Regions from separate parts of the Paenibacillus sp. FSL H8-0548 genome, predicted to be linked through region 1. Evidence: riboswitches for the same ligand, from Rfam matches in the RefSeq annotation. Region 1 holds a riboswitch; each other region holds the start of a gene.
The links. A riboswitch is a leader RNA that binds a small molecule or an ion and turns the genes downstream of it on or off. The one in region 1 is predicted to bind cyclic di-AMP.
Positions count from the first base shown of each region.

Region 1 (7,970 bases):
CACGCTTAACCGGCTGGTTTATGGATCAATATAATGTTGAGTCTACATTATGGTATATAAGCGCACTCGTTGTGCTGATGCTTTTACTTTTAGCTGCTATGCTGGTTCTAGGAAGAAGACAAGTGCTGCGAAGAATGGCCATAGGGGCAGAAGAAAACAAAGCCTATATAAGTTGAACTAAACATTTGCGTTTTGGTCGCTGCGCGAGAAGTTCATTCTTACGATCGCTGTTGCAGCCAGATTCTTTGATTTCCTAAAACATTTAAAGGTAAGAATAAGGCCGCAAAGGCGAACACTTCGTTTCTCCATAACAATCTTCTCGCTTCGCTATAACTTCATTTTGTTAAATTCAACTTATATAGGTTCTTATTTTTTCATATTTATGTGAAAAACCTCCACAACTGCTGTTTCAAAGCTGCTGTGGAGGTTTTATTATTATTATAGATCTAAAATCAAGGCTTCTAACCAAATGACTGCGTTACATTCATTGAAGTTAATTACTTGAGTATCGTTTTGTATACCTCAATGGCTCTAGAGCGAGATGCTTTTAAATCTACGATAGCGCCGCTTTGTGGCTGATGTATCTCTTTATCAGACAGATGAGCCAAATGAGGCAGCCAGCGCCGGATGTAGCTGCCGCTGGGATCATGCGTTTGCGACTGAAGTGCTGGATTCATAATTCGGAAATAAGGCGCAGCATCGTAGCCGAGCGAAGAGCACCATAGCCAGCCTCCGCGGTTAAGTGTATTGTCATAATCGCTGAGATGATGACGGAAATGCTGCTCCCCGAGCGTAAAGGGGCAGAGCAGGTTTTTGGTTAAGAACATCGCTACAACCATTCGCAAGCGATTTGGCAGTTCTCCTGTACGGCTTAACTGGGTCATTGCGGCATCGATAATCGGAATACCTGTTGCAGCGGAAGTCCATGCTTCAAAATGCTTATCTGACAAGGCAGACAGATCTGTTTGCTGCTCGTACCTGAAATAATCATCATTATACATGGCTTGATACAAATAGAAATCTCTCCATGCAAGCTGGCGATGCCATGCTTCAGCTCCGGGCAAGCCCTGTGTTTGCTCATAAGCGTGACGCGACGAGATCGCGCCTGTATTCAAGAAGCGAGCGAGCCCGCTCGTAAGCTCCTCTGCAAAGGAATCACGGCTATCTGCATAGGAAGCAAGACGTTCACGCATGAAGCGATCGAGCCTCAGCAGCGATTTGGGCAATCCCTCAACGTTCGTACCGCCCAGTGCAGAGGATATGGAATTAGGCAGCTCAAACTGCTGTGCAATAGTGCTGTTCAATTCTTTTACAGTTGAAAGCTGCTGTATCGTTGTTTCGCCCATCGGACTATAGCATTGCAGCATAAAGCTGCTCCACATCCGGTAGAAGGGGGTAAACACCTTGTAGGTCTCTTGTCGACGCGCGAATGCTGGGAAAGCCTCGAGATCAGCAAGTGCTGCATCTGCAAGGGGCATCCAGCGACGCCCTAGACTACGAGTAACCTGCTGCAACTGCTCGTCCCGCTTACGGGCATAAGGCGTGTAGTCTGCATGGACCACAACCTCGTCAATGGGGTGGGCTTGCAGAAGCGCCTCTGTTATTAAGGCAGGGTCCCCATAGAGCACATGAAGCTCCCTGTCCTCGTTAAAATAGCTGTGCAGCAAAGATGCGGCCTGTGCCATGAAATTTCTGCCGCTATGGCTGGTTAGCCTGCCTCCGCCGATTAAAATGGGATCTATGATGAGCAAATGAATGCCGGGCGTATCCTTTTTCTTTAAATAGTCAAATGCCCGCAAATCTGCAGTACGCAAATCTTTGCGATGAATGAATAAGTACATCAAGCAGTGCTCCTTTCAGATATCGCGAAAAGCTTGGGATGAAACAGCAAAGCCGCATGTCATTTGTCGTTTCAGGACAAAAAACTGCGGCTTTGCTGAATGAGCCTACCTATAAAGTCCTTACTGCGAAGGGCCAGGTTACTCTATTTTTCGTTAGCAAATGCTTCGAAAGACTCATCATTCATGACACGACGAGCAGTCACAAAACGAGTTTCATAATAGGAAGAGTTCAGTTTGTCTGTTACAACACCTCTGCTCGAGGATGAATGAGCAAACTTACCGTCTCCAATGTAAATGCCAACGTGGGATACACTGCTATTGTTGCCACCAACGGTGTCAAAAAACACAAGATCTCCCGGAATTAGATCAGTCTTATCGACCTTCGTGCCTGCTTTGGATTGCGCAACGGAAGTACGTGGAAGCTCGATGCCCATTTTAGTGAACACATAGCTTGTAAATCCAGAGCAATCAAAGCCTTTCGACGATGTTCCACCGCTCTTGTACGGGGTACCAATCACACCATCGATAAATCCGTTCAGTTTTGAATCTGCGAACGCGCTTCCCGCTTGAAAAGCAAGAAGGAGTACGAGACCCATTAGTAATGCGGTAACCTTTTTCAATTGTGAAGCTCCTTCCAAGGCCGACGAGGTTAGCTGTGGGGTTCGGTTGAAGGCTCCCTATGATTCCTCAGACGCTGCAAAATGGATCAGACATCGGAATCAATTCACCCAAAGTGGTTCCCCCGTTTCCCCATAGGGAATTAGGCTGTTTTTTTACTGCTGTTGAGAATTATTCGATTATTTTCAATCATCTCCTGCTTTTACTGGCAAATTCTAATAATTCTCATGTAAACTTTTGGCTTATTCATTCATTAATCCGTGTTTACTGTAATAAAACCGTTGTTAGTAGTACTTTCTAACCAAATGAATGAACTCAATTTCATTTATTATGTGGATATCGTGTAAAATATACCGATTTGTCCCTTTGGGAGCATATCGCTGGACCAAGTCTAGCGGCCTATAAACGGCGGTGTTGTAACCTTTTTTGCAAAAGATTAAAAATATCTCATATGTATAAATACCTATTTCGCTAGCCGCAAGCGAAGTGCAAATAGAACAAGGAAGCTGTTCATAAGAACGGCTTCCTTGTTCAACGCAGAGTAGCTATTTTAAAATATAGGAAGTATAAGTTTCTTCATTATTTCGCAGTAATGACTTTTTCTGAGATGATCTGCGGATCCCCGTTTTTTTGCTCCATCCAGAACTGCAGCCTGTATTTGCCTGCATATTTAAAATCATAGGTGATGACCTTTGAGCTGAACCAAAACGTATCCTTCTCAACGAATTCTTTAAAGTCATTATCCTTTTGATTGCGGCTGTCAATGACAGTTTCTTTATCGTTCGGATCGACAATCATCACCTTGAAGCTATCTATCTCAAGATTTAAGTTATCGATTTGTGCCTGCACTAGAAACTTCTGAGTCGTGCCCTTATCGACTTGACCAAACATTGTACGCTTCTCGTTCATCAGAAACATATGAACATTAGGCTTCTGAATAATAAGCCTCTTCTCACTGCTTTTCCACTGGATAAAAGCCTGCAGAGGCTCACTAAGAGAGCGAATATTGATATAGATCTTATCATCCACCAGCAATCCATCGTCTGCCTGCAGCTTATTATTATTATAAAGGATGGTTACCTTCTGAAATAGTTTGTCCGCGGCAACTAATGAGCCGCCTGATAGGAGCAACGCCATCGATATTATAATGAGTTTTTTACGCATCATTTCTATATCCCCCAATTATCATTTTCTGTCAACTATTTATACATAAATTCCAACAATTAGTTGCGGTAAATAAGAAATAAAAAAGCCCCTCGCGACCACATCATTGTGGAGGAGGGGCCGTGCATGAAGTTATTCATTTCGATTGCAGGTATTCATACTGCGCTGCTATCGTCCATACTTTCATTAATGTACGAACGAGATGATAGCCTTGATGCAGAATGAGTGCGAACAATCCGGTCCAAAGCATGGATACGCTGGTGACGACAATGCCAGCAGCTGCGCCCAATCCCCACATAATAAGCGACAGTGCTGCATAGGAGAGAAAGTTACGCAGAGCGAGCCATAAGGAGCGGAAGACGCCCTCGCCAGAGGCTGCGCCAAGCTGCATCGATAGAAACAGCAGGTGCAGCACCGTCCCCCATATGAGCCATAGTGCTGCTCCGGGCAGTACCGTTTGCATAAGCTCCGGCACGGAGCTGCTCTGAAGCAGAGACTCGAGCGCGCGCGGCAGCAGCCACCAGGCTGGGGCCAGCGAGAGAATAGATTCTACCCAGTAAAGAAGAACAACGGGCTTCCATGCTTTGCGAATCCCTTCCAGAAAGCGCGTTCCTCCGTCAGATCTCGTCTGTTTTAGCGAGTAGAATAGACCTGCGTTAAATAGAGGAGTGAGCACCATTCGAATGAGCAGCAGGCTGCCGAGCGTCCAAACGTAGGGAGAGATGAGATCGGTCTTCAGCAGTTGAAACTGGGCTTCGGTAACGAAAAGCTGTGCTGCAACGTCAGAAGGGTAAGCGCTTGGATAACGACGCAGCAGCGGCGAAACGATCGAATCGATGAATCGATAGAGGAAGAAGCCCCAAAGCAGCTGATATAGAAACAATATAATTACAAGGTAAAAATGTTTAACTGTGAGTCGCCAGCCTTGCTTCAAATGTATCTTCATCATTTATCGCTCCTTGAACGCAATTACTTACCAGCTAAGCGATCCGAGCAGCCCTTCAACCAGCTTGACTACGCCAAGGCTCCATCTAGTACGCTTTTCTTCAGGCAGCTTAGCCTGCATATAGTTGTTAATGAGCTTATTGTCGAGTACGTTGCTGTAATTCGGATCGACGACAGCCCATTGAAGCGGGGCAGTATGCAGCTCCTTATATTGAATATGGGACTCTTCGCCGCTCCAAAGCTTCGTCATTTTTGTACCATCGGTAAATTGCAGCACGATTTTGATTTCGCCATTGCTGCCGCCGTTCTTCTTGACGAGAACAACCGATTCGTAAAGCTGATCCCCTTCCTGCGTAACGGGACGAACATGTATAGATTCGATGGAGAAGTCGGCCATTTGGTCGTCGTATACATATTGGCTGAAATAATCATGCCATTTGGTCTTGGTTACCTGCTCGACAACACGCTGGAAATCTGCGCTGGAGGGATGCTTGAACTTATATTTTTGGAAATAGGTACGTAATATCTTCTGCATTGTTCGTGATCCGACCTGATTCTCAATACCGATAAGCACCAGCTTGGCTCGCATATAAACGTTCTCGGCATATTGTGTATGGCTGCCATATGCCCAAGATGGCTGCTTGAGCGGAGCGGGATCGGTCATATAGCTGGCTTCTATGCGTAGATTAGACTCGAGACCGTAAGTAGTCTCCATTACTTTATCCTCAGCATAGGACGTAAAGCCTTCATCGAGCCATGCCTCCTCGAATTCATTGCTGGCAACCATGCCATACCAGTATTGATGGCCGATTTCATGGACGACGGTACGCTCCAGATTGTAGCCGGGATTTTCTTTCTCGGCAGCGAATGCAGTAATCAGTGTGGGATATTCCATGCCGCCGGCTCCGTTCGCTCCTTTCGGGGGTACGACGATAGACAGCGTGCTGTAAGGATACTCGCCATACCATTTGGCATAGCTCGACAACGCTGATTTAGCTGCATGCATGTAACGATCCTTAAGGGCGGCATGCGCAGGGTCTAGATACAGCTTAATACGAACGCCGGGTATGCCCGTATCGGAGTAAGCGGTCTCCTCATAAACAAAGTCAGGTGAAGCAGACCAAGCGAAGTCGTGCACATCATCGGCATAAAATTGATAAATCTTCATTTGATCTTTCATTTCAATGGCCTTCGTCTGGAATCCGGTAGCTGCGACTGTGTAGGCTTCGGGTACTTTTATTCGCACGCTGTATATGCCAAAGTCGCTGTAAAACTCGGAGTTTCCATGATACTGATGGACATTCCAGCCTTCAGCTGTCCGGCCTCGCGTGCCTGCAGTTTCGTATACAGCGATTTTGGGAAACCATTGTCCCGCCATGACAAAATTGCCTGAATACCCCATGCGAGCGAACACTTCCGGCAGCTTTACCTCGTAAGCCATATGAAGGGTAACCGATTTGCCTGGAGCAACAGGCTCTGGCAAGCGGATTTTGGCTAAGCTGAAATCGTCGGTATTCCCATCATCAGGCTGCACGAATTGGAGGCGCGGCAGGAGGCTCTCTCCTTCTAGTGTTTCTAACGTCAGCAGCTTCATATAGCCTTGGCTGTTCGTAGTTGCTTTGTCTTGGCGGAGCTTGCCGCCGGACTCTTTCATAAACGTTGTTTTGTCTGACTGAAAGGCGTTGGGATACAGGTGGAAATAAAGCTCGGCCACAGCTTTTTTGCCAGGGTTCGTCCAGGTTACGGTCTGATCGCCATTTAATATTTTTGCATCGTCAAGTAAATGAACACTGATATGATACTCAACGACACGTTTGCTAAGCTCTTGAGGTGTAGGCGTCAGAACCGTATTTGGCTCCTGCACGCTGGGCGGCTTGGCCGAGTTTTGGGCAGGCGCAGGGGTTTGCTTGGCACTCGCGGCAGGGGCGAAGGCATAAGTATATTGGGATTGCCAAGCAGTCCCGAAGCCGTACTGCACAGATAAGCCGAGCATGACGACTGCGAGTAATACGAGTAAAATTTTTTTGGAATTGCGTGGAGTCATTGAACGTTTCCCTCCCGTTGACAAGCATCTACAGCATGTATATGTTTGCTTTTCAAAGATTATTAGCTAAAATGGAATTAATGTATGGGGAAGGTGTGAATTTGTATGACGGAAGAACAAGGACAACCAGCTCAGCCTGAGAAAAAAGAAAAGAAATCACTGACGCTCAACGTTGTGAGCAGCAAAAAACATAAAGGCTTTGGATCAGGTTCGATCGATTTGAGCGCTGTAGCCTGTGTCATTATTGATGAGGGAGTTGCTTATATCGACGTTGGCGCGATGCATGCCAAGAGCAAGGTGGAGCGCGGAATTAAGTTCACGCCAAATAAAGAGGACACGCCAAACGGCCGCCAGTGCTGGATCGTCTGGGTAGCGGTCGACCGTAATGAGGAAGGCTCTTATTATGCTGGGGTAACAGCGTGTGAAATGCTGATTGATTCGGAGGCAAAACGTGGATGGAAGATACTTCCTGATCATGTTAATAAGCTGGATCAATCGCTTAAACGCCGCTATGTGCTAGATGAGCTGGGTGATGTTGAACGTACGGCACTTAACAAGCTGCTTGTTGAGCACAACCCGGAGTGGTGGGATCGTTCGCCGGAAGAGCTAAAGCATGCTTTAACGGTTTAGCGATAGGTAAGTGCATGATGATTTGAGCGTCATCACTAATAAAAGATGAGAACCTCATCGTTCGTATTAATATTACGAATGATGAGGTTTTCCGCTTTTTTTTTGAGCTGTCAGCCTCTATGAAAACTTTTTTTATTTTTAGTGCAGGGTAAGAGGGATGGGATGGCGTCTATTGTGTTGGGAAGGAGGGGAGCGACATTCAAGACGAGGATTGGATCAGAGCGGTACAGAAGGGCGGGCCCGAGCATTATGGTCCTTTCGTAAAGGCGTATGGTCCGTATATATATAGAACAGTCTTCGCAGTGCTTCATTCGCCGCATGATGCGGAGGATATTACGCAGGAAGTGCTGCTGCAAATTTATCGCTCCCTTCCGGAATGCCGTCTGGATGGGTTGAAGACGTGGATTACCCGTATTGCTGTTAATCGGGCAATTGATTTCAGGCGAAGTAAAGCTAGAAGGCCTGAGGAGCTGCTCGACAGCGAAGTGATAGCGGAGAGGCTGCAAGAGGACACTGGAGGAATTTCATCAGCAGAGCTGTTGGCTATCGAGCAGTCGGATAGGCAGCGGGTGCGCGAGAGGGTAGATGAAATGCCGGATAACTATCGCGAGGTCATCACCGCGTATTATATGGAAGATAAATCGTACGAACAGATCGCAGCCGAAACCGGACTGGAGCGCAAAAGCGTGGAGTCCAGATTGTACCGTGCTAGAAACTGGATGAAGCGC
Region 1 is NZ_CP152049.1:134,950-142,919, forward strand. It holds gene MHI37_RS00660 (MFS transporter) at 1-176, shown strand, start outside; gene MHI37_RS00665 (deoxyribodipyrimidine photo-lyase) at 498-1,841, opposite strand; gene MHI37_RS00670 (C40 family peptidase) at 1,985-2,461, opposite strand; cyclic di-AMP (ydaO/yuaA leader) riboswitch at 2,465-2,618, opposite strand; gene MHI37_RS00675 (hypothetical protein) at 3,039-3,626, opposite strand; gene MHI37_RS00680 (hypothetical protein) at 3,760-4,572, opposite strand; gene MHI37_RS00685 (M1 family metallopeptidase) at 4,597-6,612, opposite strand; gene MHI37_RS00690 (YwhD family protein) at 6,718-7,242, shown strand; gene MHI37_RS00695 (sigma-70 family RNA polymerase sigma factor) at 7,458-7,970, shown strand, end outside.

Region 2 (7,970 bases), 870 kb from region 1:
CGTTGCAAGATTCGCCGCGTCAAGCGTCGGCTGGTTCGTTTCTACGTCGAACACAATCGTTACCGTATCCCCTGCGCCTGCGCCGACTTCAAGATCGCCGCCTTCTTCCGCTGTTATACTTGAAATCGCTGGCACCTGACTGCCAAACGTGCCATTGATCGCTTCGCTGGCTACGCTACTCGCGCTTGTTCCAGCAGCGTTCTTGATTGCTGCGGACCCATCAATCGTGATGACTGCGTCATTTTTCAAGGTAGCACCTGAACCCAAAGTTACCACTAGCGTCTGACTGTTGCTCCATGCTGCAGACGCAACCGTCCCCCAACTGCCTTCATCCAATATTAGTGCTGAAGCAATATCCGCAGCAGCAATCGTCGGCATATTTGTAGCGATATCAAATACAATCGTTACCGTGTCTTCTTCACCTGCACCGACCTCGAAATCTCCAGCTTCTGCCGCAGCTATAGAGGTAATCTTCGGAATCTGTACATTAGCAAACGTAGTAACAATATTGCCCGGCGTATTATTGGCACGAGCGAAATCCGTATAAGTTACGATCATATTCGTTCCGTAAGAAAGCACTTGAAGCTCCTGTGGACTGTTCGTTGAGTTAGTTTCAGTTCTCACAGGCTTAAACGTTCCAACAAACATTGCCGTATTTACACCCGTTTCTTTCAAAGACAGAACAAAGCCCGTCTCGTCATCTGTAGACCTTACTGCCACATTTACAGATTCCGCTACATTAGAAAGCGTATCTAGATCAGTATCCTGCAATTCTACTTGAATCAACTCACCGTCAGGACTCGAAAGACGTGAATAATTCAAAATCCCCGTCATTCTATCCTTACGCTGAGCTGTGTAGGTTACTGTACCGCTTGTATTATCCGCCTTGTGATTATCCAAGTAAGTAGCAGTGATCATTTCTAGGTTCGTGCCCACACCTAGCTCCTTAGGTGTCGCACTAGCATCTGTGAATGCCTGAACGACGAATGTGCCAGTGAAAACACCCGTATCATTCGTTTCCGTAACGAATACATCGATACCTGCAGAATCAGTTATTGAAGATGCAACATTCACACTTAAGCTTTCATTGCTGGCTCCATTAGCAAATTCAAGATCCGTCACTGTGACCGTAACGGTCTCGCCAACGACTACAAAGGATTTATCCAATGCGACATTTGCAGTTGTATGATCCTTGCGCACAACGGTATCTGTAATCGAACTCGACAAACCAGCCGCATCGCGTAAATCCGTATAGTTAATCGTGACCGTACCATTATTCGCCACGCTAATTTTATGAGCGCCCGCATTGGTTGCCCCTGCTTCCATTTCAAATGACCCTCTGAAAACACCAGTATTAGCACCCGTTTCCGTCAAGGTCAATGATAATCCAGTAGAGTCTGCTTGAGAGCTAATTTTAACACTTACATTTTCTGCATTAGCTTCATCCAAATTCAGGTCAAGGTCAGTTAATTCAACCGTTATCGGTTCATTAGTTGCTGCCGTTCCAGGAGTTACTGTAAGAGCTGCAGCGGAGAAATTACGATATAATAACGTTTTGGTAACCGTACCGTTCAAGGTATTTTCCATATGTTCATCAGCGTACTCAATATAAAAACGCTCATTATGCGCAGGCGCAATATCGTCGCCCACCGTGAAGGTTCCCTCAAACACCCCTGTGTTGTTCCCAGTTTCAGTTAGGATAAGGTCGTTGCCGTTCACTCCAGCAGTTGTCGTCAAATTAACCGCGCGGGTTTGAACGGTCGTTGTGCTTGTATTCAGGTCAGCATCTGTTAATTCCACACGTACGACTTGTCCGTCATGAACTAACGAGTTGATAAGGCTATTTGAAACATTATCGTATAGCTTTACGGCACCGGTAGCATAGTCTCTGCGTGTAACGTTGATTACGATCGGCGACAAAGCGTCTGGATTGTCCCAATTGGGATCTAGGATTGATACGGCATTGTTGTTTTGAACTTTAATCTCATTAGCAGCAGGGCTTGTTGTATTCGTATCGACCAGCTTCAACGAGCCTTGAAAAATTCCTGTGTTCGCGCCGGTTTCCGTTAAAGTAATCATCAGAGGGCTGCGTAGAGCATCGTCAGGCGAAGATACGGCTACTGTCGTTGTTTGCACTGAGCCTGAATCCGTATTTAATACGGTGTCTCCATTATTTGTGTCTGTCACCGTAATATTTACTGATTCGCCTACAGCAACAAAAGATTTGTCCACAGACATCGTCCCTGTACTAGCTGCATAAGCGGTCATTGCCGGCATCATCGGCAGAACTGCGCCTGCAATCATAACTGCGCCTGTTACAGTACCAACCACATTGGATTTTTTCTCCTGCTTGGGACGTCTCTTCTTAATTTTTGATTCTTTCATTTTTTCTTGTTCGTCTTCATAACCAGTCATACTATTCCTCCTAGAATAAATGATCGAATGCATATATTTCTCAAGAACCTCTAGGCTCTTCAAAAAACGAGGTGGACAAAAACAGTTGTCAGGAAGTATCCACTCGAGCCCATATGGATGTAAGCACTTCCTTATGAATCGTATCTAATAACCCTTCAAACATTTGAGCCGTTTCTCGCTCATAATCCACTTTTTGACTCCCGCTAACCGAATAAAACGAGCTTTCCTTCGATACGTTTAATGCTTCCAAATATTGAATCCAGTTGCGGTCGAACGCACGGAGCGAAGCATGCTTCACGAACTCATCCATTTCTATTGAGGATGCCTCGTACCATTCATCCAGCCTTTGATACAGCTGCTCGCTAATTTGCTCAATCGTTTGTCGCCGAGTAAGCTGATCAAGCTGCTTCAGCATAAAACCTTTCGGAGATGGAAAGATCGCACTGAGTTCAGCAAACAGTCGAAACCAATTCGGAGGCTCCTCACTAAATCCTGAAGGATAATTCCGGTTCACAGCATTAACAGTAATCTTATCAATCATGGAGACTAGCAATTCCTTATATGAATCCCGATCAACGACATCATTTCGCATATGATAATAGATCATGCGCTGCTGCTGAACGGGCTTGTCCCATTCGATCAAACTTGCGCGAAGAGCAAAGCCTTCTAATTCGGCAGCCCGCTGCGCATTTCTTATGGCCGCAATATATTTCTGCTGCGTAATCGGCCGATCAATAGGCAGCAAGCTTTCTTCCAGCTCATCCAATAAATCATCAGAGTAATAGTTAACCAGCAAGTCATCCTCTAACGAGATATAAAACCTTGAACTGCCAACCGATCCCTGCCTGCCGCTGCGTCCCTTAAGTTGATTATCAATTCTCGCTGAATTATGTCTGCAAGTTCCAATCACATGGAGACCGCCGTTTTCCTCAACTCCAGGTCCTAGCCATATATCGACTCCCCTGCCAGCCATGTTTGTCGCGATAGTTACTGCGTTCTCCATACCTGCCTCTCGAATAATTGCAGCCTCTTTTTCAGCGTTTTTGGCATTCAGCACATGATGTGAAATATTCTCACTTGCAAGCATTTGGCTAAGCCGCTCTGAAGCACGAATATCAGGCGTTCCGACGAGCACTGGCTGGCCCTTGGCGTGCCTTTGCTTAATGTCATCCATGATCCAGCGATATTTCGTCTCCTCATTAAAAAACAACAGATCCGCCTGATCACTACGGGCAATGGGACGATGCGTTGGAATTACCGCCACATCAATTCCGTAAACCTCTTGCAATTCCGACTCTACTTCAACAGCAGTACCGCTCATTCCACCAACTTTTTCATACAACTGTACAAAATGCTGAAGGGTTATAGAAGCAAGAGTAGCTGATTGACCATTGACAACCACACGTTCCTTCGCTTCTATCGCTTGGTGAAGCCCTTCCGTATATCTTCGTCCGAACATGAGCCTTCCTGTGCTTTGATCAACGATAACTACTTCCTGTTCTCCTTGCTCATTGATTCGAATGACATAATCGATATCTCTTTTCATAAGAAAGCGTGCCCTTAACGCCTGCTGAATTTTATGATACGTATCACTATGCTCAAGGTTCATGAGATTCCGGATTCCAAAGAGCTGCTCACAGCGGTCTATTCCTTGATGGGTAAGAGATACGTGTCTCTCCATGGCATCAAATTCAAAGTCTCCATCAGCGAGCAGGGAAATTTTCTGATCGATCAACACGAGGTAGTCGCTCCCTTTCCCAGGAGCAGAAGAAATGAGAAGCGGGGTTCGCGCTTCGTCTATCAGTATGCTATCAGCCTCATCAAGCAATAAGAAATGCAGACCGCACTGAACGCGATCCTCTTTCCGATTAACTAAATGATCACGTAAATAATCGAAACCGAATTCATAATGAGTTCCATACGTTACATCACATGCATACTGAGATTGCCGTTCCTCATTGTTCATTCCATTTCGAAGACAACCGACTGACAAGCCCAACATATGAAATACTTTGCTCATTCCCTCACTATCTCTAAACGCTAAATATTCATTCACCGTGGCGATATGCACCTTTTTTCCAGTTAGTGCTTGGAGAAATGCAGGGAAAATAGCAGTTATCGTCTTACCTTCGCCCGTCTTCATTTCCGCTATATTACCTTCGTAAATTGCCAATGCACCTAAAATTTGTTCATTATGAACATCTAAATCAAAAACACGTCTGCAGGCGGCTTTTACAAGCGAATAGGCTTCCATTCGAACGTTATGTATTGGCGTATCATTCTTAATTTTTTGGCGAAGATTGTCTGTTATCAGAGAAAGGTCAACATCAGGGAATCTATTAAGCAACCTCGAACAATCTTTATTGATTTGTTCAATAGAGATACGATGCTTATCCATGCTCCAAGCACGAGTTCCATTTATAACCTGTTGTAATAGCTTCAGCATCAAGAAGGACCCCCATAGAAAGATTGCAATTTTCAATAATATGTAATTCCTGTTGTAGTAATTTCGAGCGAACACAATTCTAGGTCTTTAGTCTCTCATATTATTAACGGTGATGTGTTTTAGTCAGATTACCTTATATAAATACAACTATATTCTTATTGTTTTTTAATATTGCTATATATAATGGAACAGTTAACAAAACAATAATTTCAGTTCTAAAGTCTCTTGAATCCATTTATCGACATTTATAGTTAAATTTCGACGCATGTATCGAAAACCCTTTAATTCACAAAATTATTACAGAAAATTTTTTTTGTTGATTCTTGATTTGTGAGCAGAACTTTTTCAGTAGATTTTATATTTTAGCTTCCACTTGCAGCTCATACAGCCAGAAGGACACATACATCCCACTTCCCCCTGTTTAAGGAGACCTATTTGCACCATTTCCTAGAAGTCTTAATGACGAAGAGCTTACGCAAGAAGACGGACGTACTCCGAATACTCTGGTTATAAATGGATGCTCAATAACAACTAGCCATCCATGGTGAGTGTGTTGATATTCTTCTTTTCAAAAAATACAGCAATCCTCCTTTCTTTCAGCAAGCGAACATATTTCAAAGTGTCCACCAATATACAATCACTGCGCTGACTAACCATATCCGCATAGTAAGCAACTTGCGGCTTATAGCTGTTTAACTGTTCTTCGGTGTCGGTGCTCACTCTTGCATAAGGAGTAATACGCAGAAAGCCTGGCTTTCCAGCAACACAATCAGATAGTTTTCGATTTTTGGCAGCTTGAATTGCCGAACAAACCCTTGATGTACAAAGGTAAATCGGCGATCCACTGCTGGAGTTGACACAATACAGTCTGTTTACCATCCTTAAAACCACAGAGGCATTGGCCCATGTGGTCAAACTTGTGATCACAAGTGCCATCATCCTCTCTCATCGTCAGGCATAGACGCAATATCCAAGCTCTGTCCAGGACACCAGGCTTACGAGGTTAGCTGACGGATTCGGGCGGTAAGAGTCGCTCTACCCAAAGCGAGGAAGCGATGGATTCCTCGCTTTGGGATTCACCACAGATGACAGACATCCGACTCTCACATCGGGCGTATGTCATCGATAATCCGACCGTCCCGAAAGCGGGGGTTACTTCAAACAATTCCTCCTCGCTTGTATTTCTATATTTTGTGAAACCGAATATTGAAGCCCATCGTATGAACATACAATAGTAAATTTTCACTGCTGCGCAAAAGCGATATCTACCTGTTTCGTTGGACTTTTAAGAAACGGTTTACTTTTTAAACATGCAGGCGTAATATAAATGACAACAATTTCATATGATAAACGCTTAATCCTCTTCACGGAGGAGCGGGGGAACCATCGAAGCTTATAATACTGCTTCTGGGGTGAATTCTTTCTTACTTAGAAAGAACGGGTACTCTCAAACCCGAATCCGACAGCTAACCTCGTCAGCGCTTGGGAGAGAATACTCTTACAACTTTGGTTTATTTCGCACTGTATTGTACAGTCCAAAGCTTGGTAGCAGAATTTCTCTGCGACCAGGTTTTTTTTGCTGTTCAGAGAATAATTTCCTTATCAGAGGGGCTGAAACTATGAAAAACAAGGAAAAACTGATGGTTTGCGTGTACTACGGACCGCACGGAGAACGGCTCATTCGCCGCGCCGGTCAATTGGCTAAGCTCCTTCAGTCTCCTCTGTTCGTATTAAGCGTCATTCCTGTACAAGAGGATGAGCTTGATCCGGAGCAAGAAAGGATGATGGCGGCATGGAAACTGAAATGCGAGGAATGGGGAGCAACATTTATCGTCAAACCGAATGAAAATAGGAAATCCTCTGAAATGATAGCGGAAACGGCAACACATCTTGAAATTACTCAATTGATTATCGGACAATCTGGGCAAACGCGTTGGCAGGAAATTACGCATGGTTCTTTCGTCAATGAACTGCTTCATCGCATAGGCGAAACGGACCTGCACATTGTAGCCGTCCAGCGAATGAAAGAACAAGCGATGGATATGCATAAACCCGGAGTACCGGTTTCCGTATACAAAAAAGAGCAGCATTATCACATTGGAGATTCGGAAGCGCGCGGCCTGCCTGTGACAAAAGGTGTTTTTTCAAAGCTATAAATACCGACTTCAGTACCAGCCTGTTAAAATTAAATATAAATGGGGAATTTAAATATCTGAGAGTCAGTAGAGGAGTGATTGTTGATTCGACCACTCTGCTTTTCTAAATGGCTCTTAACAGAATCCTTAAGTAATTAAAGAAACGGAAGTGAATGCAGTGAAAAAACAGTTTATTGTCATCGGACTCGGTCGGTTCGGTTCAAGTTTAACGAAAACCTTGATTCAAAACGGTCATGAAGTGCTGGCAGTAGACAAAAACGAGCAACTTGTTCAGGATATTTCCGCTATTGCCACCCATGCTCTGCAAGCAGACTGCACAGATGAATCCGTTTTAAAAGAGCTGGGTATTCGCAACTTTTCACATGGGATAGTAGCTATAGGCGATGACCTGCAGGCAAGCATTTTAACGACATTGTTGTTAAAAGAAATGAATGTTCTGAACGTAACGGCCAAAGCCAAAAATGAAATGCACGGTAATGTCCTGAGCAAAATTGGCGCGGATCATATCGTCTACCCCGAACGGGATATGGCGGCGAGACTCGGTCATCAACTTAGCTCCGAAAATCTGATTGACTACATTGAATTATCCCCGGAGTACAATCTAGTCGAGATTAAAGCGCCGCCGGCGATGAATGGGTATTCGTTGCAGCAGTTAAATATTCGCGCCAAATATGGATGCACCATCATGGCGATTAAAACCGGCGATTATATGAATGTATCTCCCAAAGCGGAAGACAAAATCTTTACCGGAGATATTCTGCTTATCATCGGCAGCAATAAGGACATCCGACACTTGGAGGAGGACCATGAACGAAAACGGTAGCCGTATGAAACGTCACTCCACATCCGGGCGCTTGGTGCTGCTCGTTGACTGGCTGAAAAATAAGATGAATCCGCCCCTACTGATCCTGATTGTGTTTTTCTTCCTAATCTGGATTGGCGCCTTGCTGCTT
Region 2 is NZ_CP152049.1:1,009,246-1,017,215, reverse strand. It holds gene MHI37_RS04305 (hypothetical protein) at 1-2,415, opposite strand, end outside; gene MHI37_RS04300 (DEAD/DEAH box helicase) at 2,504-4,861, opposite strand; gene MHI37_RS04295 (hypothetical protein) at 5,393-5,800, opposite strand; cyclic di-AMP (ydaO/yuaA leader) riboswitch at 6,203-6,357, shown strand; gene MHI37_RS04290 (universal stress protein) at 6,481-7,017, shown strand; gene MHI37_RS04285 (TrkA family potassium uptake protein) at 7,175-7,840, shown strand; gene MHI37_RS04280 (TrkH family potassium uptake protein) at 7,824-7,970, shown strand, end outside.
Region 2: another riboswitch for cyclic di-AMP. It lies ahead of MHI37_RS04290 (universal stress protein); the one in region 1 lies ahead of MHI37_RS00670 (C40 family peptidase).

Region 3 (7,970 bases), 2.4 Mb from region 1:
GGAGCACGATGAAGCTGAAGGAGCAGCAAAGTCAGAAGAGGATGAAGCAGCATCGTCGCATGCTGATGATGTGATTGCCTCGCTGCACAGCTGGCTGAAGGTGAAGGTGCTTATGCCGCAGCGCGGTCGCAAGAGCGAGGTAGTAACGATGGCGACGAACAATGCGAAGGTGATGCTAGATGAGAAATTCCGTCTCATTGAGCGGGATGAGGAGCGCAGCGTCAAGGCGTCAGAATCGCTCGCAGGCTGGTTGGGGCTTGATGCGGTGCATCGGATCGAAGCGTTCGATAACTCGAACATTCAAGGGACGAATCCCGTGTCGGCAATGGTCGTGTTCATCGATGGCAAGCCAGACCGCAGGGAATACCGCAAATACAAGGTGAAGACGGTTCAAGGACCAGATGATTACGAAACGATGCGCGAGGTCATACGGCGCCGCTACGAGCGTGTGGTGAAGGAGGAGCTTGCACCTCCTGATCTGATCGTGGTCGATGGCGGGAAGGGACAAATATCGGCTGCGCTTGATGTGCTTGAGAATGAGCTTGGCTTATCTATTCCGGTATGCGGCTTGGTGAAGGATGCCAAGCACAAAACGGCACAGCTCATGACTGGAGATCCGGCTGAGATCGTGCCCCTGCCCCGGGACAGCCAAGAGTTTTATTTGCTGCAGCGCATTCAAGATGAGGTGCATCGCTTTGCCATTACGTTCCACCGCGAGCAGCGCGGCAAGTCGATGGTCGAATCGAAGCTCGACTCGATTCCGGGCATTGGAGAGAAGCGCCGGAAGCTGCTGCTCAAGCATTTTGGCTCGATCAAAAAAATAAAAGAGGCCTCAGTCGAAGACTTTCGGCCTCTATCTATTGGGGATAAATTAGCTTCGCAAATTATAGCTGCTCTAAATGAGGAGGAGCCGTCGTAACTGGCGGTTTCTTCTCTTTTTTGTGGCTGAAATATTTCAGTACAAAAGCTATGATGACAGGCAGCACCGAGAAAAAGATGGCTGAGATGATATTTGGTGCCTGGCCAATGGTGAGCAAGGATAGGCCCACGGCTATGCTGTTAAAGATAGCATGTGTGAACATCGCTGTAATGAAGCCGTATCTGACAAAAATAAAGCTGAACGCCAGTCCGATAATGATCAGCTCGATCAACCTTGTCGAAGATGGATAGAACGGATAGGTCACATGCCCAAGCGCCCAAAACAAGGTTGGCAGCAGCGCTGCAGCGAACGTGTTTTTGAACCATTTGCGGAATAATCCGATACCGAAGAAGCGGAATACAGCCTCTTCAGAAATAGCGGCAGCCCAAGCGAGCACTGGCATGAGCCACAAAATACCGATATTGTACGGAGACTGCGTAACGTCTGTTGTATCCCAGGTACCGATCGATAGCTTTAAACCGATAAAGATAACGGCCTGCACCGCGAATAGAATGATCGCGAACAAATAAGCTAATCCGACGCTGCGCCAAACATAGTCGCCGTAGCCCTTTTGTCCAAAACGCGGCCACAACGAGCGGCCCTGCGCCTTCCAGAGAGCATCGCCCGCGACGATCGAGAAGTAGATGGATGCAGCCATCGGTATGGTTAGCAGAACGGTGAAGATTGCAGTAATCATCGTCGCTTGGCCAGCGATTTCATTTTCCCCGAGCGAGGCTCGAATGCCGTCCAGCACATTTAAATTCATGATTAGATATGTAATAAAATAGACGATGGTCAAAATAACTCCGTATTTGAACGATGTAAATCTTCGGTATAATACGGCATAAATAATGGCGAGAACAAATAGCACGAAGCTCATTAAAAAGTAGCCGAAGCCGGTTAGGTAACCCGCTATTTTATCCTGATTTTTCACATAGCTGATATAGTCATCAGGAGCAACGAAGGCAGGCTTATATTTAGTAATCACAGTTCTACCATTCAAGCTTATAGCATCGACAGTAAGAGCGAGTTTAGCCTCTTCGATGCTGTATTTCTCGGATGCCTTACCCTGCCATTCCCCTGCTGAATTAATCTGACTATTATTAAAATCGATACCACTGAAGCTTTGTGCGGTCAGAAAAGCGATGATATCTTTGGTTTTATCGGCTTCAGTTAGCTCCTCTCCAGAGACTTTCAGATTCCATGCGACAATTTTTTCGCTTTGCATATGAACATATACATGCCCGTAGTTGCCATTTGTAAATTTCAAATCGACCTGATAGGTATCCGTTGGAAAGCTTTGGTCAAATTTGTCGCTGTACGTTTCAAGCAGCTTGTTTTTGGATAAATAGCCATAAAAGATTTTATCGGTTTGGTGTACCGCTTTGGCTGACTTCACCTTTATTCCGGTTTCCTTCTCAGCAAAGGCAGCGGCTCTGTTCTCGGCTGTGGATTTTTCAATGACCTTCATGTTCAATTCACCGGAAATCATTGAAGAGATCATTGGATAAATCTCAACTCCGGCATAAATAATAAAGCAAGCTACAGCAGCCCATAGAAAACGTTTCCATTCGCTAGGCTTAATTGAATCAATCATTGGTTCACCTCAACTATCGATATAATGAAAAGCATATCCTATAACATTAACATATAAATCCCTGAATTATCCAATGCAAAAGCATCATTTCCTTCAATAACACGCGAAATAACGATGTCCACCAAGCTTAAGGCGGGCTGTATGCTTCCCATGCCTGTTTTTGAGCTAAAATCGTGCTTAATGTCATAAAGCCCTCCTTTAAATTAAGACCGCTTTGGGATTATAATCGTTAACATCATACTAATCGCATAGCTACGCCGAATTTCCTAAGGAAAACGGGGGAACCATAAAGCTGTCAGCATTGACAGCATGGGGTGAATTTTTAAAGCGGGATTTATCCTGCTGCAAAATAGGGCTGCCTGTCCAGGCCCGAATCCGACAGCTAACCTCGTAGGCATCTGGAACAGGACTCATCGCACAGAGCACTTGAGTTTCAGTGCTTTTTTTTATGCTTAAAAAGCGATTTCTTACCTTACCATAACGAAGATGAGGCTGCTTAATGAAGGTAAACTGGAATGTTCTAAAGTGGTCGCCCCCACGGATACTTGTCAGTGGGTTTGCTCTTATTATATTACTGGGTGCTCTGTTATTATCCATGCCATTTGCATCGGTAGAGGGGCAGCGGCTGCCTTTTCTCGATGCGCTGTTTACAGCGACGTCGGCCACTTGTGTGACAGGGCTGGTTGTCGTCGATACGGGAACCTATTTTTCCGTTCCTGGTCAAGTCATCTTAATGTGTTTATTTCAGCTTGGCGGTCTAGGCTTCATGACGATGGCCACCTTGGTAGCACTTGCGCTGCGCAAAAGGATTTCACTGCGTGAGCGGCTTTTGCTTCAGGAAGCGATGAATCAGACGAGTATGGAAGGCATCGTGCGTCTGATTCAGCGGGTAATCGTTTATTCCTTAACGATTGAGCTTGCAGGTGCTGTGCTTTTTGCTATTCGATTTGCTTTTGATATGCCGCTTGGTCGAGCCTTGTATTTTGGCGCATTTCATGCGGTATCCTTATTTAATAATGCCGGGTTTGATATTTTTGGCGAGTATCGCAGCTTAACGGAGTATGCTTCCGACCCAATGGTCAATTTAACAGCTGTGCTGCTTATTATTACTGGCGGCTTAGGATTTATCGTTCTATCGGATCTAATGGAATATAACAAAAAACGGAAGCTTTCATTGCACAGCAAGGTTGTATTGTCGATGACGGGCACGTTAATTGCTGTGGGCACGATCGTTATTTTTATATTCGAGTTTTCCAATACGAAGACGCTTGGTTCCATGGATTTTGGTGGGAAAATCTTGTCCTCCTTCTTCCAATCGGTAACGCCGAGGACCGCGGGTGCCAATACGCTTGATTATACGGCGCTGCGGCAGGCGACGATGTTCTTCACCATTATATTGATGTTTATTGGCGCCTCTCCAGGCTCCACAGGCGGCGGGATTAAGACGACTACCTTTACGACCTTGGTCGGTGCAGTGCTTGCCATGATTCGCGGACGCGAGGACATCGTGTTTTTCCGGCATAGGCTCGGCAAGGATAGAATTTTTAAAGCGCTGACGATTACGTTGATTTCACTAGGACTTGTCATTATCGCAACGATGGTCCTGTCCATGACGGAGAAGCAGCCATTCTTGTTTTTGTTGTTCGAAGCTACCTCGGCATTCGGCACGGTAGGCTTATCGATAGGTGTTACGCCCGAGTTAAGCGCAGTTGGAAAAATAGTGATTGCATTTACGATGTTTGCCGGACGACTAGGCCCACTGACGTTAGCTTACGCGCTAGGGCCTCGTACAGAAAAAGAATTGTACCGGTATCCAGAAGGTAAAATTACAATTGGTTAGGAGATACAGTAAGTGGCGACAAAAAAGAAGCAATTTGTAATCATTGGGCTTGGAAGATTTGGCTCAAGCTTGGGCAGAGAGCTTATCCAGCTTGGCAACGAGGTGCTGGGCATCGATAAGGATGAGGAGGCCGTCCAGGAAATGAGCGGCGCACTCACTTATGCGGTATCAGCGGATTGCACAGATGAGGAATCACTGCGCTCGCTTGGTGTTCGGAACTTCGATTGCGGAGTTGTAGCCATCGGAGATGACATTCAAGCCAGCATTTTGACAACGATATTGCTGAAGGATTTAGGCGTAAAACAAGTTGTAGCGAAGGCAATAAGCGAACTGCATGGGCGTGTGCTGGAGAAAATAGGTGTCGACCGGGTCGTTTATCCGGAGAGAGATATGGGAATTCGAGTTGCGCACCAGCTCGTTTCTCCAAACCTGCTGGATTATATTGAGCTATCCAAGGAATATACAATTGCCGAGCTGGCAGTTCCCGCTTGCTTGAATGGGAAGTCGCTGCATGATATTAATCCGCGAGCAAGATTCGGATGCAGCATCGTCGCTATTAATAAACCCGATGGCATCATTATTGCGCCAACAGCGACGGATGTACTTTCTGAACGTGATGTTATGGTCATCATTGGCACGAATGAGCAAATCGAGAACTTTGAGGCAGCGGTTATTCGTTAAGGCTTTATGATGTGGTTTTATATGCGATATATTGGAAATGCTGAGGACAGCAGCTTTTATTTAGAAGCTTCTGTCCTTTTTGTTGTTAAAACGCATGGGCAGCTCGCTGATCCAGAGACGAACCGACGGGCTTAGCGCTGCTGAATCCGCATGAATGAGCGAGGTGGTACGCTTTGTATCCTCGAGCTCGCGAATCGGTATGACGGTAAGATCGTTGTCATCGAGCAGCTGCTTGCGCATATAGGAGCGTGGAAGAAGGGTGGCCGCTCTGCACGTATGAAGCAGCCGCAGTATAGCTTCAAACGAATCAATTTCCATGCGGACGTCGGGCTGAAGGTGATACTTATCGAACAGCTCGTCGGTGAGCAGCCTGTACCAAGTTCCCTTGGAGAACAGAATCATTGGCATACCGGTCAAATATTGAATGCCAAGTGTTCCTTTGTCGGTTATGAGCTGATTTCGCGGCAGCACGAGCGACAAATGATCCTCAAACAAGGGGATGCAGCGCAGTGTTGAATCTTCAATGCTGGAGGCGACGATTCCAATATCCGCTTTATGATCCCTAACAAGCGATACGATTTCATGCGTTTTGCCTGTGATCGCTTTAATATCGATTTCAGGATGTGTCGCCGTCAAAGTTTGGATTAAATCCGGCAATGTCGTTTGCAGCGTCGTCAAGCTTGCGCCGATCGTCAGTGTCGTATGTCCTGCCCAGTTAAAATCGGAGACGGTCTGTAAATATTTACGATGCAGCTGGCGCAGCTCAAGCGCGTACTCATAGGTCAGCTGACCTATCCGAGTCAGCTCAAGCCGTTTGCCAATTCGTCGAAATAAAGGAGAACCGATTTCCTGTTCAAGCTTTGCGATTTTCCTAGAGATCGCTGGCTGCGACAGATTAAGGAGCGCTGACGCTTTATTCATGCTGGATTGCTCAACAATAACGGTAAAGATATGCATTTCTTCATTCATTAAAGGAGCTCCTTATGTTGTTTTGTTATAAGAAATTATAAAAAATAAGCAATTCCATTATAAGCTTAAAAGGAGTAGGATGGGAAGTGTGGCTAATATGTGTCGACTTTTGTTGACGGAGGTCTTTGCTAGGGGTACAATGTAGAATGATTTGCCTAGCGTAAACAGCTATTTTATGCCTTTGGCGGTATAGCGTTTGTTTTGCGCTGAAATATAAGCAATGTATACAGGGATTCCAATACATTCTTATATTTTAAAGAAAAGCATGCTAGCACTCACAGTTTTGAAAGGAGAAGGAATGACATGAAAGGAAATTCGTATTTCTCGCGTAAGCTTCACTCGCTTCTAGGAATCATTCCCCTCGGCGGTTTCATCGTCGTACATGGATTGACCAACTACCAGGCGTTTGAACGCGGACCCGAAGGCTTTAGCAACGGTGTACATTTTATCAACAGCTTGCCTATGATCCCGCTGCTCGAGATTTTCGGCATTTATCTCCCGTTGTTGTTTCATGGTATTTACGGCTTGTACGTAGCGTACCAATCAAACACAAATACGGGACGCTTTAAATACGGAAGGAACTGGGCGTTCACCGCACAGCGTGTAACGGGGGTATTAACCTTCATTTTCGTATTTTGGCACGTATACCAAACACGTTTTCAAGTATATCTTGGCAACATCACTCATGAAGAGCTAGGGTCTACGATGAATTTAATTGCTAGCAGCCCCGTTTATTTTGTGTTGTATGTTGTGGGTGTGCTTGCAGCTGTATTCCATTTTAGCAATGGACTTTGGGCATTTTTGATCAGCTGGGGCATTACCATCGGTCCTAAGGCGCAGCGTGTTTCTTCTTACATTTGCATGGGCATTTTTGTTATCGTTTCTGCGCTGTTCATTCTTTCGCTTGTTGCGTTTAGAGGCGATGAATTCAAGGAAGCTGCAAGTGCGATACTGACACTTACAAATATCGGCTAGGTTGTAGATAAGGAGCGAAGCGTTATGGCTAAAAATAAAATTATCATCATTGGCGGCGGCCTTGCCGGCTTGATGGCTACCATCAAAGCAGCAGAGGCAGGCGTACATGTTGATTTGTTTTCAATCGTACCAGTCAAACGTTCCCACTCAGTATGTGCGCAGGGCGGCATCAATGGCGCTGTTAATACAAAAGGAGAAGGCGATTCTCCATGGGAGCATTTCGACGATACCGTATATGGTGGAGATTTCTTAGCAAATCAGCCGCCAGTAAAAGCAATGTGTGATGCAGCACCAGGTATTATTCATCTTATGGACCGGATGGGCGTTATGTTCAGCCGTACCTCAGAGGGCTTGTTGGACTTCCGTCGCTTTGGCGGTACAAAGCATTCCCGTACAGCTTTCGCGGGCGCTACAACTGGTCAACAGCTGCTATATGCACTTGATGAGCAAGTTCGCCGCTGGGAAGCAGCTGGGTTAGTCAACAAATTCGAGCATTGGGAATTCCTTGGCGCTGTTGTAGATGACGACGGCATTTGCCGCGGTGTCTCTGCACAGGATTTGCGCACGATGGAGGTTCATACAGTACGCGGGGATGCAGTCATTCTTGCATCAGGCGGTCCTGGTATTATTTTCGGAAAAACAACAAACTCGGTTATTAACACAGGTACGGCAGCAAGTGCAGTGTACCAGCAAGGTGTTAATTATGCGAACGGCGAGTTCATCCAAATTCATCCAACAGCCATTCCGGGCGATGACAAGCTGCGCTTGATGTCAGAATCTGCTCGTGGTGAGGGCGGACGGATCTGGACGTACAAAGACGGCAAGCCTTGGTACTTCCTAGAGGAAAAATATCCTGCTTACGGAAACCTAGTGCCGCGTGATATTGCGACACGTGAAATTTTCAGCGTTTGTGTCGATCAGAAGCTCGGCATCAATCAAGAAAACATGGTTTACCTTGATCTATCTCATAAGGATCCGAAGGAGCTTGA
Region 3 is NZ_CP152049.1:5,135,709-5,143,678, reverse strand. It holds gene uvrC (excinuclease ABC subunit UvrC) at 1-919, shown strand, start outside; gene MHI37_RS22320 (CPBP family intramembrane glutamic endopeptidase) at 885-2,516, opposite strand; cyclic di-AMP (ydaO/yuaA leader) riboswitch at 2,762-2,928, shown strand; gene MHI37_RS22315 (TrkH family potassium uptake protein) at 3,016-4,356, shown strand; gene MHI37_RS22310 (TrkA family potassium uptake protein) at 4,369-5,037, shown strand; gene MHI37_RS22305 (LysR family transcriptional regulator) at 5,098-6,006, opposite strand; gene MHI37_RS22300 (succinate dehydrogenase cytochrome b558 subunit) at 6,310-6,981, shown strand; gene sdhA (succinate dehydrogenase flavoprotein subunit) at 7,006-7,970, shown strand, end outside.
Region 3: another riboswitch for cyclic di-AMP. It lies ahead of MHI37_RS22315 (TrkH family potassium uptake protein); the one in region 1 lies ahead of MHI37_RS00670 (C40 family peptidase).

Region 4 (7,970 bases), 1.8 Mb from region 1:
AATATGATGGAGTTGGCAAGGGTACTTTGGATGAATATAACTATCCTGGCCATGTGGCCCAAGAAGTTATCAACGACGTGGCCTCCTGGATATTGAAAAATAAACAATAATAAAAAGCCTGTCGCTTTTTTCCTCTATGGGGATTAAGAGACGGGCTTTCTATTATTTGTAGGCACATCCTACAGGGGGGAGGAACATATAAATAAAACCATCTACTAATGTTCGTAAATGTGTGTTACACTAATAAACGAACGAAAACAAACAAAACAGGAGGTTTTATCCCAATGGAAGTACGCCATACTACAAACCCTACCGATGTAAAGCAATATGATACTGAACGACTACGCAGTGAGTTTTTGATCGAGAGCCTGTTCGAGCAGGATCAAATCAAAATGACATATACGCATTATGACCGCATGATCGTTGGCGGAGCAGTACCTGTAAACGAAGCTCTTGTTCTTGAGGATTCTGCAACACTGAAAACAGAATATTTCTTGGAGCGCCGTGAGATTGGTTTCTTGAACATTGGCGGACCAGCTTCTATTTCTGTGGATGGCGAGGTTTATGAGCTAAGCAAGCTTGAAGTGCTTTATGTTGGTAAAGGAAAACGCCAAGTCTTGCTTTCAAGCGTTGATAAAGAGAACCCTGCAAAGCTGTATTTCTGTTCCGCGCTTGCACATAAAGAAATCGCTACACGCAAAATGACGGTAGAGGAAGCGAATCCGTCCCATCTTGGCTCACAAGAAACTTCAAATGAGCGTGTACTTTACAAATATATTCATGCAGACGGCATTCAAAGCTGCCAGTTGATGCTTGGCGTAACTAGCTTGAAAACAGGAAGCGTTTGGAATACGATGCCTTCTCACGTACATGATCGCCGTATGGAAGCATACCTATACTTTGATATGAATGCAGATACACGCGTATTTCATATGATGGGCGAGCCTTCGCAAACAAGGCATCTGGTTGTAGCCAATGAGCAAGCGATCATTTCGCCGCCTTGGTCTATTCACTCCGGAGTTGGTACGAGCAACTACACGTTCTGCTGGTCAATGGCAGGCGAGAACTATACATTTACAGACATGGACGCAGTACCTGCAAGCGAGCTAAAATAGAAGTATTCGCTACAGGGGGGTGTACCATGCTTGCTGCTGAACGGCATCGCAAAATTATAGAGAAACTGGAGCAGCTTGGCGCGGTCAAAGTATCCGAGCTTAGTGAGCAGTTTGGCGTTACAGAAAAGACGGTTCGTGAGGATCTAGAGAGGCTCGAAGAGAAGGGTCTGCTCAAGCGGACGCATGGCGGAGCTGTAGTAGAGCAGGGGAGCGAGAATAGCCTGTATCCGCTGCAGTTCCCAAACAGTAAGCATGGGCAAGAGAAGTCGGCCATTGCTGCGCTTGCGCTTTCCTGCATCGAGCCTAACGATATTATTGCGCTTGATGCAGGCAGCACGACGCTTGAGATGGCGAAGAAACTGCCTAATATGCCGGTAACGGTGCTGACGAATGATTTGCTCATTATTCGTGAGCTTACGATGAAGGACCAGGTGAGGCTTGTTATACCAGGCGGTTATCGTCATAATAATTTGCTTATCGGTGCTGAATCACAGGAGTGGATAAATCGGCTGAACGTTCATAAGCTGTTCCTATCTACGACAGGTATTCACCTTGAATACGGGCTTACGATATTTACAGAAGAATTGGCTAAGCTCAAGAAGCTGTATATGGACAACGCGAAGGTTGTTTATTGTTTAGCTGATCACCATAAATTCGATAAAGGCGCTTTAATTACTTTTGCTGAACTGAGCGAGATTGACTACATCATTACAGATGATGGAATTTCGCAAGAGGTAGCAGAGAAATATGAGGCGCTTCCTATACGGATGATGAAAGCGGCGCTCTCAGATAGCGGGAAGCGAACGAAAGGGAGGACTTGATCCGATGGGTTTGTTTGATTTGACGGGAAAAACTGCTATCGTAACAGGCGCCGGACGCGGTCTTGGCGAAGCAATCGCTCTAGGACTTGCGCAAGCGGGTGCCGATGTAGCACTTGTTACGAACAGCACGCCTGCTGATAAGGTAGCGAATGCAGTACGAGAGCTAGGACGCAAAGCTATTACGATTCAAGCGGATGTATCGGATCGCACGAAGCTGGCGGGTATTGTTGAACGTACAGTGGATGAGCTGGGACGAATCGATATTTTGGTCAACAATGCGGGTATTATTCGTCGTACGCCTGCCGCAGAGCATAGCTATGAGGACTGGCAAGCCGTGCTTGACGTGAATTTGAATTCTGTTTTTCTTCTTTCACAGCTTGCAGGCAAGCATATGATTGAGCAGGGCTCAGGAAAAATTATTAATATCGCATCGATGCTGACTTTCCAAGGGGGCATTAATGTTCCGGGCTACACGTCCAGCAAGCATGCGGTAGCAGGGCTTACCAAAGCGCTTGCTAGTGAATGGGCGGCCAAAGGCTTACAGGTAAATGCGATCGCGCCAGGCTATATGAGTACGGACAATACGGAGGCGCTTCGTGAGGACCCTGTACGCAGTGCTCAAATCCTGCAGCGTATCCCAGCAGGACGTTGGGGCAATTCTGAGGATTTGATCGGACCAGCAGTATTTTTAGCATCTGCAGCCTCTGATTATATGAACGGCCACATTTTGGCTGTTGACGGCGGTTGGCTGGTTAGATAGGTTTGGTTATAACGACAACAAAAATAAGACAGCCCAGAGCGCGTTAATTGTTCTGGACTGTCTTATTTTTTTGTTAAACGCAATTAATCTAAAGAGACATAAGAGACAGAGCGTTGACGCAAAACAGATTCTTCAAGATTTGTTTTGTACGTAGACGAATCGGCGGAATTTGCAAGGATATGCTGAGCGGCTGTTGCGAATAATTCGATAATGCGCCCGTCCTGATCCGTTTTGTCGTATTGAAAATGGTCAAGAGGTGCAAGAGGGACACTGCCGATAAAGCTTTGAAGGAGATCGCTCCATCTGTCCAAGTCAATCGTATCCTCGGTGTCGCTGGCGAATAGCTCGCTCCAGCCTATACCCTGATTGCTTGTTAAACGGAGACATACGCGATGGCCTGTGGCATCGACAGCGAGAGCCGGGATGACGAACAGCTCAATACGAGAGACGGATAAAAAAGGGGTCTGTTCTGTGAAAATTTGGAGATGATTTGAACAGTTTGTTAACATAAATAAATCTCTCCTTTGTTCGCTTACGAGGTTAGCTGTCGGATTCGGGCAAGAGAGAATGCCCTACCAGGGTTACAAATCCCTGGATTCACCCCTTGCGAAACGATGAATATCGCTCGCGTTGGTTCCCCCGTTTTTTCATTCGAAAAATTAAGCGTGAATAGTGTACTCCTAATTATACTCTTCATTTCTGTATCTGTAAATATTACGGACTGTAAAAAACTGACGTCTATAATAAACCAGAAACTGTCGGTTGTAAACATCGCCTATCCGTAAATTTCCACCACATGGATTTTTGAAAGTTAGCGGGTTTGGAGTACGAATCGTAACATTCTTGGATAGCTTGACATTAGATTCCCCCTTAAACTTAAAAAGAAAGCGCTTTATATTAAACGAGTAAGAGGAGGAAATAATGTTGAGTAGTTTTAAATTCAAGAAAGGCTTGTCTATTATTTTTGCATTGTTTGTGTTATTTCAAACGGCAATGGGTGCTACAGCGACAATAGCCGAGGCCCAGACGACAGGAGCCGCCGTAAGCAGTCAATCCTTTGAGGCGGAGGCAGCCGTTAATCAACTTAGTGGCAAAGCAGCTGTGAAGGACTGTGAGCCTGCGGTTGGTTGTTCAGGCAATCAGCTGGTAGGCAGTCTATGGGGCGGCTCTGCTTTGCAATTCAACGCTGTGAATGTGGATACTAAAGGGATCTATACGATGACGGTGCATTACATATCGGGCGATCCCAGATCACTAGCCGTCAGTGTGAACGGCGGCGGAGCCGATCATTATGATTTTCCGAAAACGGCAGATTGGAGCACGCGAGGGACTTACGAGATCCAGCTGGAGCTTCGGCAGGGAGAGAACGTCATTCGTTTCGATGATGAAGGGGGATACGCGCCGGATATTGACAAGATCGAGCTGAAATTGCTGAATGCTGGTCCGGGCACAGATCCGAATGAACCGCCTGCTGGAAGCGGACAAGTGTATGAAGCGGAAGGACAAGGCAATAAGCTGACCGGCAATTCTGCCGTACGCTCCTGCAAAGCGGAGACGGATTGCTCCGATGGAAAAAAGGTAGGCGACATTTGGGGCGGATCATCGCTGCTTTTCCAAAAGGTTGCTGCTCCAGCAGAGGGGGTCTATACCTTAAAGGTTAGCTACATTTCCGGCGATCCTCGGTCATTTGCCATTAGCGTGAACAATAGTGAGAAAGAGACCTATTCCCCGCCTGCGACTGCGAACTGGGATACGGTTGGCATGTTCAGTATAGAGGTACAGCTGCAAGCGGGCAGCAATACCATTTTATTTGATGATAATGGCGGTTGGTCGCCGGATATTGATAAAATTGAAATCATCAGCTCACAGGCACCGGGCGAGAATCCGGGTGATGTGGATGGGATCGGCAATATTGGCAAACAAATCGATTCCAGCAAATTTGGCTCGATTAAAGTGGAGCAGCATAAGTCAGGCGTCACTTTAACAAACGGCGTCTACAAAATCATTTATAACACGGAGTCAGGACTTTCAGCGTTCGAATGGAACAACAAGACGATCGCCAAAGGGTTGTACAGCAGCATCCAATTGGACAAGCAGCTCGACAGCAAAAACTACGCTGAGCATTTGTTCTCCATGAAAAAAATTGAGAAAATAAATGACGGTCATGGCAAAGGCATTCGGGTTACGATTGAGAATCGAGAGTCCGGCCTGCCGACGATGAAGCAAATTTATCAAATCTATGAGCGTTTGCCTTATTTTCTAATTAGTCAACAAGTAACGGGTAAAGACACACTCAGCACGAATGATATGGCACCTCTTGTACTTAATGCCAAGGGTGGAATCGATATTGGAAGCCACTCGGATAATAGAGTGCTGGTCGCTCCGTTCGATAATGACGCGTGGTCCAGATACCAAGCTCGGACGATAAATACGAGCCTGAACAATAATAATTATGTGAGCTCAGAATTGACTGCTATTTATGATAATACAGGCCGCAATGGACTGATCATTGGATCGGTCACGCATGATAAATGGAAAACAGGAATCTATTGGAGCGGTTCTGAGGATCGTTTAAACAAGCTCAAGGTATACGGCGGTTTCACTTCCCCTACCTCGACGCATGATACGATTCCACATGGAAAGGTAACGGGAACGACGCTTACTTCACCGCAAATTCTCGTTGGCTACTATGCCGACTACCGCGTAGGCCTTGAGAGCTTCGGCCAAGCGAACGCTGCGGTTGCTCCGCCGCTGTCATTCAAGCATGGCGTACCGAAGGGTGTACCCGTGGGCTGGAATAGCTGGGGCGCATACGAAAGTGATTTAAGCTACGATAAAGTAGTCGCTGTGTCTGATTTCTTCAAGAAAAACTTGCAGAAAAATTCCTTCTCGAACAAAGGCAATGTTTATATTAATTTGGATTCCTATTGGGATAACCTGTCCGAGGAGCAGCTTAAGCAAGTAGTCAAGGTTATTAACAAAAACGGGCAAAAAGCCGGCATTTATTATGGCCCATTTGTATATTGGGGCGATAACATGAGTCAGGTTGTAGAGGGCACAGATGGGAAATATACGTATGGCGATATTATTTTGCGGGATCAAAGCGGAAGCCCGCTGCCGAAAGTAGACGGCGCTTACGCGATCGATCCGACTCATCCTGGCTCTAAGCAGCGGATCGAATATTATTTCAAACGCTTTCTCGATTACGGATATGAGTATATTAAGATTGACTTCCTAAGCCATGGCTCCTTCGAGGGCAAGCATTTTGACCCCAATGTTCAAACGGGCATTCAGGCGTACAATCAAGGTATGGCTCATATCAATAAGGTGCTTGGCGGGAAAATGTTTATCAGCGCCTCCATTGCTCCTTTATTTCCGAGTCAATACGCCCATGCAAGACGAATCTCATGTGATATTGACGGCTCACTGAGCCGCACGGAATATCAACTGAATAATCTTACCTATGGCTGGTGGCAGAACGGAACGATCTATCCGTATACAGATCCAGATTATATGACGCTGGCAAAGGGCGGCTCATTCGATGCTGCGCAGACTCGGGTCAATTCAGCGGCTATTTCCGGAACTGTATTTCTAAGCTCAGACGATGTTAGTGATCCGGCAGCACAAGACTTAATGAAGAAGCTGCTGACTAACAAGCAAGTTAATGAGGTAGCACTTAAAGGTCAGGCGTTCAAGCCTGTCGAGGGCAACACAGGTACAGGAGCTGCGGATATGTTCATCATGCAGGAAGGGAAAAATTACTATCTTGCTGTATTTAACTATACGAATGACCCTGTGTCGAAGACGGTAGATTTTGCGCGTGCAGGCATTCCTTCGTCCTCTAAAGTAAAAGTTACGGACCTATGGACGAATGTATCCAGTCAGGCAGCAGGACAACTAAAGGTGGACTTGAAAGGTGCGCAATCGAAGCTTTACAAAATCACCGTAAAATAAACCAGCAGCAAGGATTATGGCTAAGCAGCTATGGCTGTGAAACATAAAAATCCCTCAAGCAATATTGCTTGAGGGATTTTTATTGTCTAGCTTGTTATTAACGACCAGGGATTCGTATCGTTACTGTCGTGCCTATTCCTAGCCTGCTGTAAAGAGAGACGCCGTATGATTCGCCATATAAAAGCTTAATTCGATTGTCCACGTTACGAATGCCATAACCAGACAAAGTGTCGCCGCTAATCGGCAGGTCTTCACCGTTATGACCAGGCATATGCATGCCCATGCCGTCGTCAATGACTTTGAGAATGATATCAAGGTCGTCGCGATAAGCTTTTATCATAATGTTGATACCGAGCTTGTCGTCCCAAATGGCGTGGTTCATCGCGTTTTCTACAAATGGCTGCAGCGTTAGCTTCACGATTGGGCAGGGGAGCACGGACTCGTCGATTTGATAATGGACACGAATAAGTTCACCGAATCTCACTTGTTGAATAGCAACGTAGTAGCGGGTAAGCTGAATTTCTTCATGGATCGAAAGTTTGCTTTTCCCCTTATTGAGTGATATCCGGTAAAACTTTGCAAGATCAGTAACCATCTTGTTCATCCGTTGATCTGAATTTCGAATGGCAAGCGACGATATGGATGCCAGAGTATTGTACAAAAAATGTGGATTAATTTGTGCTTGAAGCACATTCATTTCGGCTTCTCTCTTATCGATTTCTTTTTTGTACACGTCGGAAATTAAATTGCTGAGTCGCTGTGCCATTTTGCGAAGCATGTTTCCGATCTGACCAATTTCATCGCGACCAAGCGGCCTCATGTCGAAGAGATCGAAATCCTCTCTTTCGATACGCCGGATCATGCCGACTAAATAATCGACGCGTTTTGTAAATTGTCTTGCTGTGGCGTAGATGAGCAGCGTCATAAGCCCAAAGCTGATTAACGCAAAAATTAAAATCCGCTTAGCTGTTTTATTCGCTTTGGTGAGGAAGCTGCTGTAAGGAACCAGCGAAATGCTTTTCCAACCGAATTTGGTCGTATTATAGACAACTAGCATTTTTTCTCCATTAAAGCTGCTGTCGAATCTTCCTTCTCTGTCGTTCGGAAATGGATCCTTCACAAATTGATTTAGCGGACGATTTAACATGCTTTTGTCCTCAGCGGACATAATGAGGCCATTATCATTAACGATTAATATCGTTTTCTCTGACGTCTCTTTCTCCATCAAACGGAAAATATCCGATTCCAAAATGTTGATGGTCAAAATCCCATAGGCATTGTCTAGATTGCTAATATTAAGCATGCGTGTCAGCGTGAACA
Region 4 is NZ_CP152049.1:1,893,473-1,901,442, forward strand. It holds gene MHI37_RS07980 (alpha/beta fold hydrolase) at 1-110, shown strand, start outside; gene kduI (5-dehydro-4-deoxy-D-glucuronate isomerase) at 285-1,115, shown strand; gene MHI37_RS07990 (DeoR/GlpR family DNA-binding transcription regulator) at 1,142-1,936, shown strand; gene kduD (2-dehydro-3-deoxy-D-gluconate 5-dehydrogenase KduD) at 1,941-2,696, shown strand; gene MHI37_RS08000 (hypothetical protein) at 2,780-3,205, opposite strand; cyclic di-AMP (ydaO/yuaA leader) riboswitch at 3,211-3,372, opposite strand; gene MHI37_RS08005 (carbohydrate-binding protein) at 3,618-6,650, shown strand; gene MHI37_RS08010 (sensor histidine kinase) at 6,748-7,970, opposite strand, start outside.
Region 4: another riboswitch for cyclic di-AMP. It lies ahead of MHI37_RS08000 (hypothetical protein); the one in region 1 lies ahead of MHI37_RS00670 (C40 family peptidase).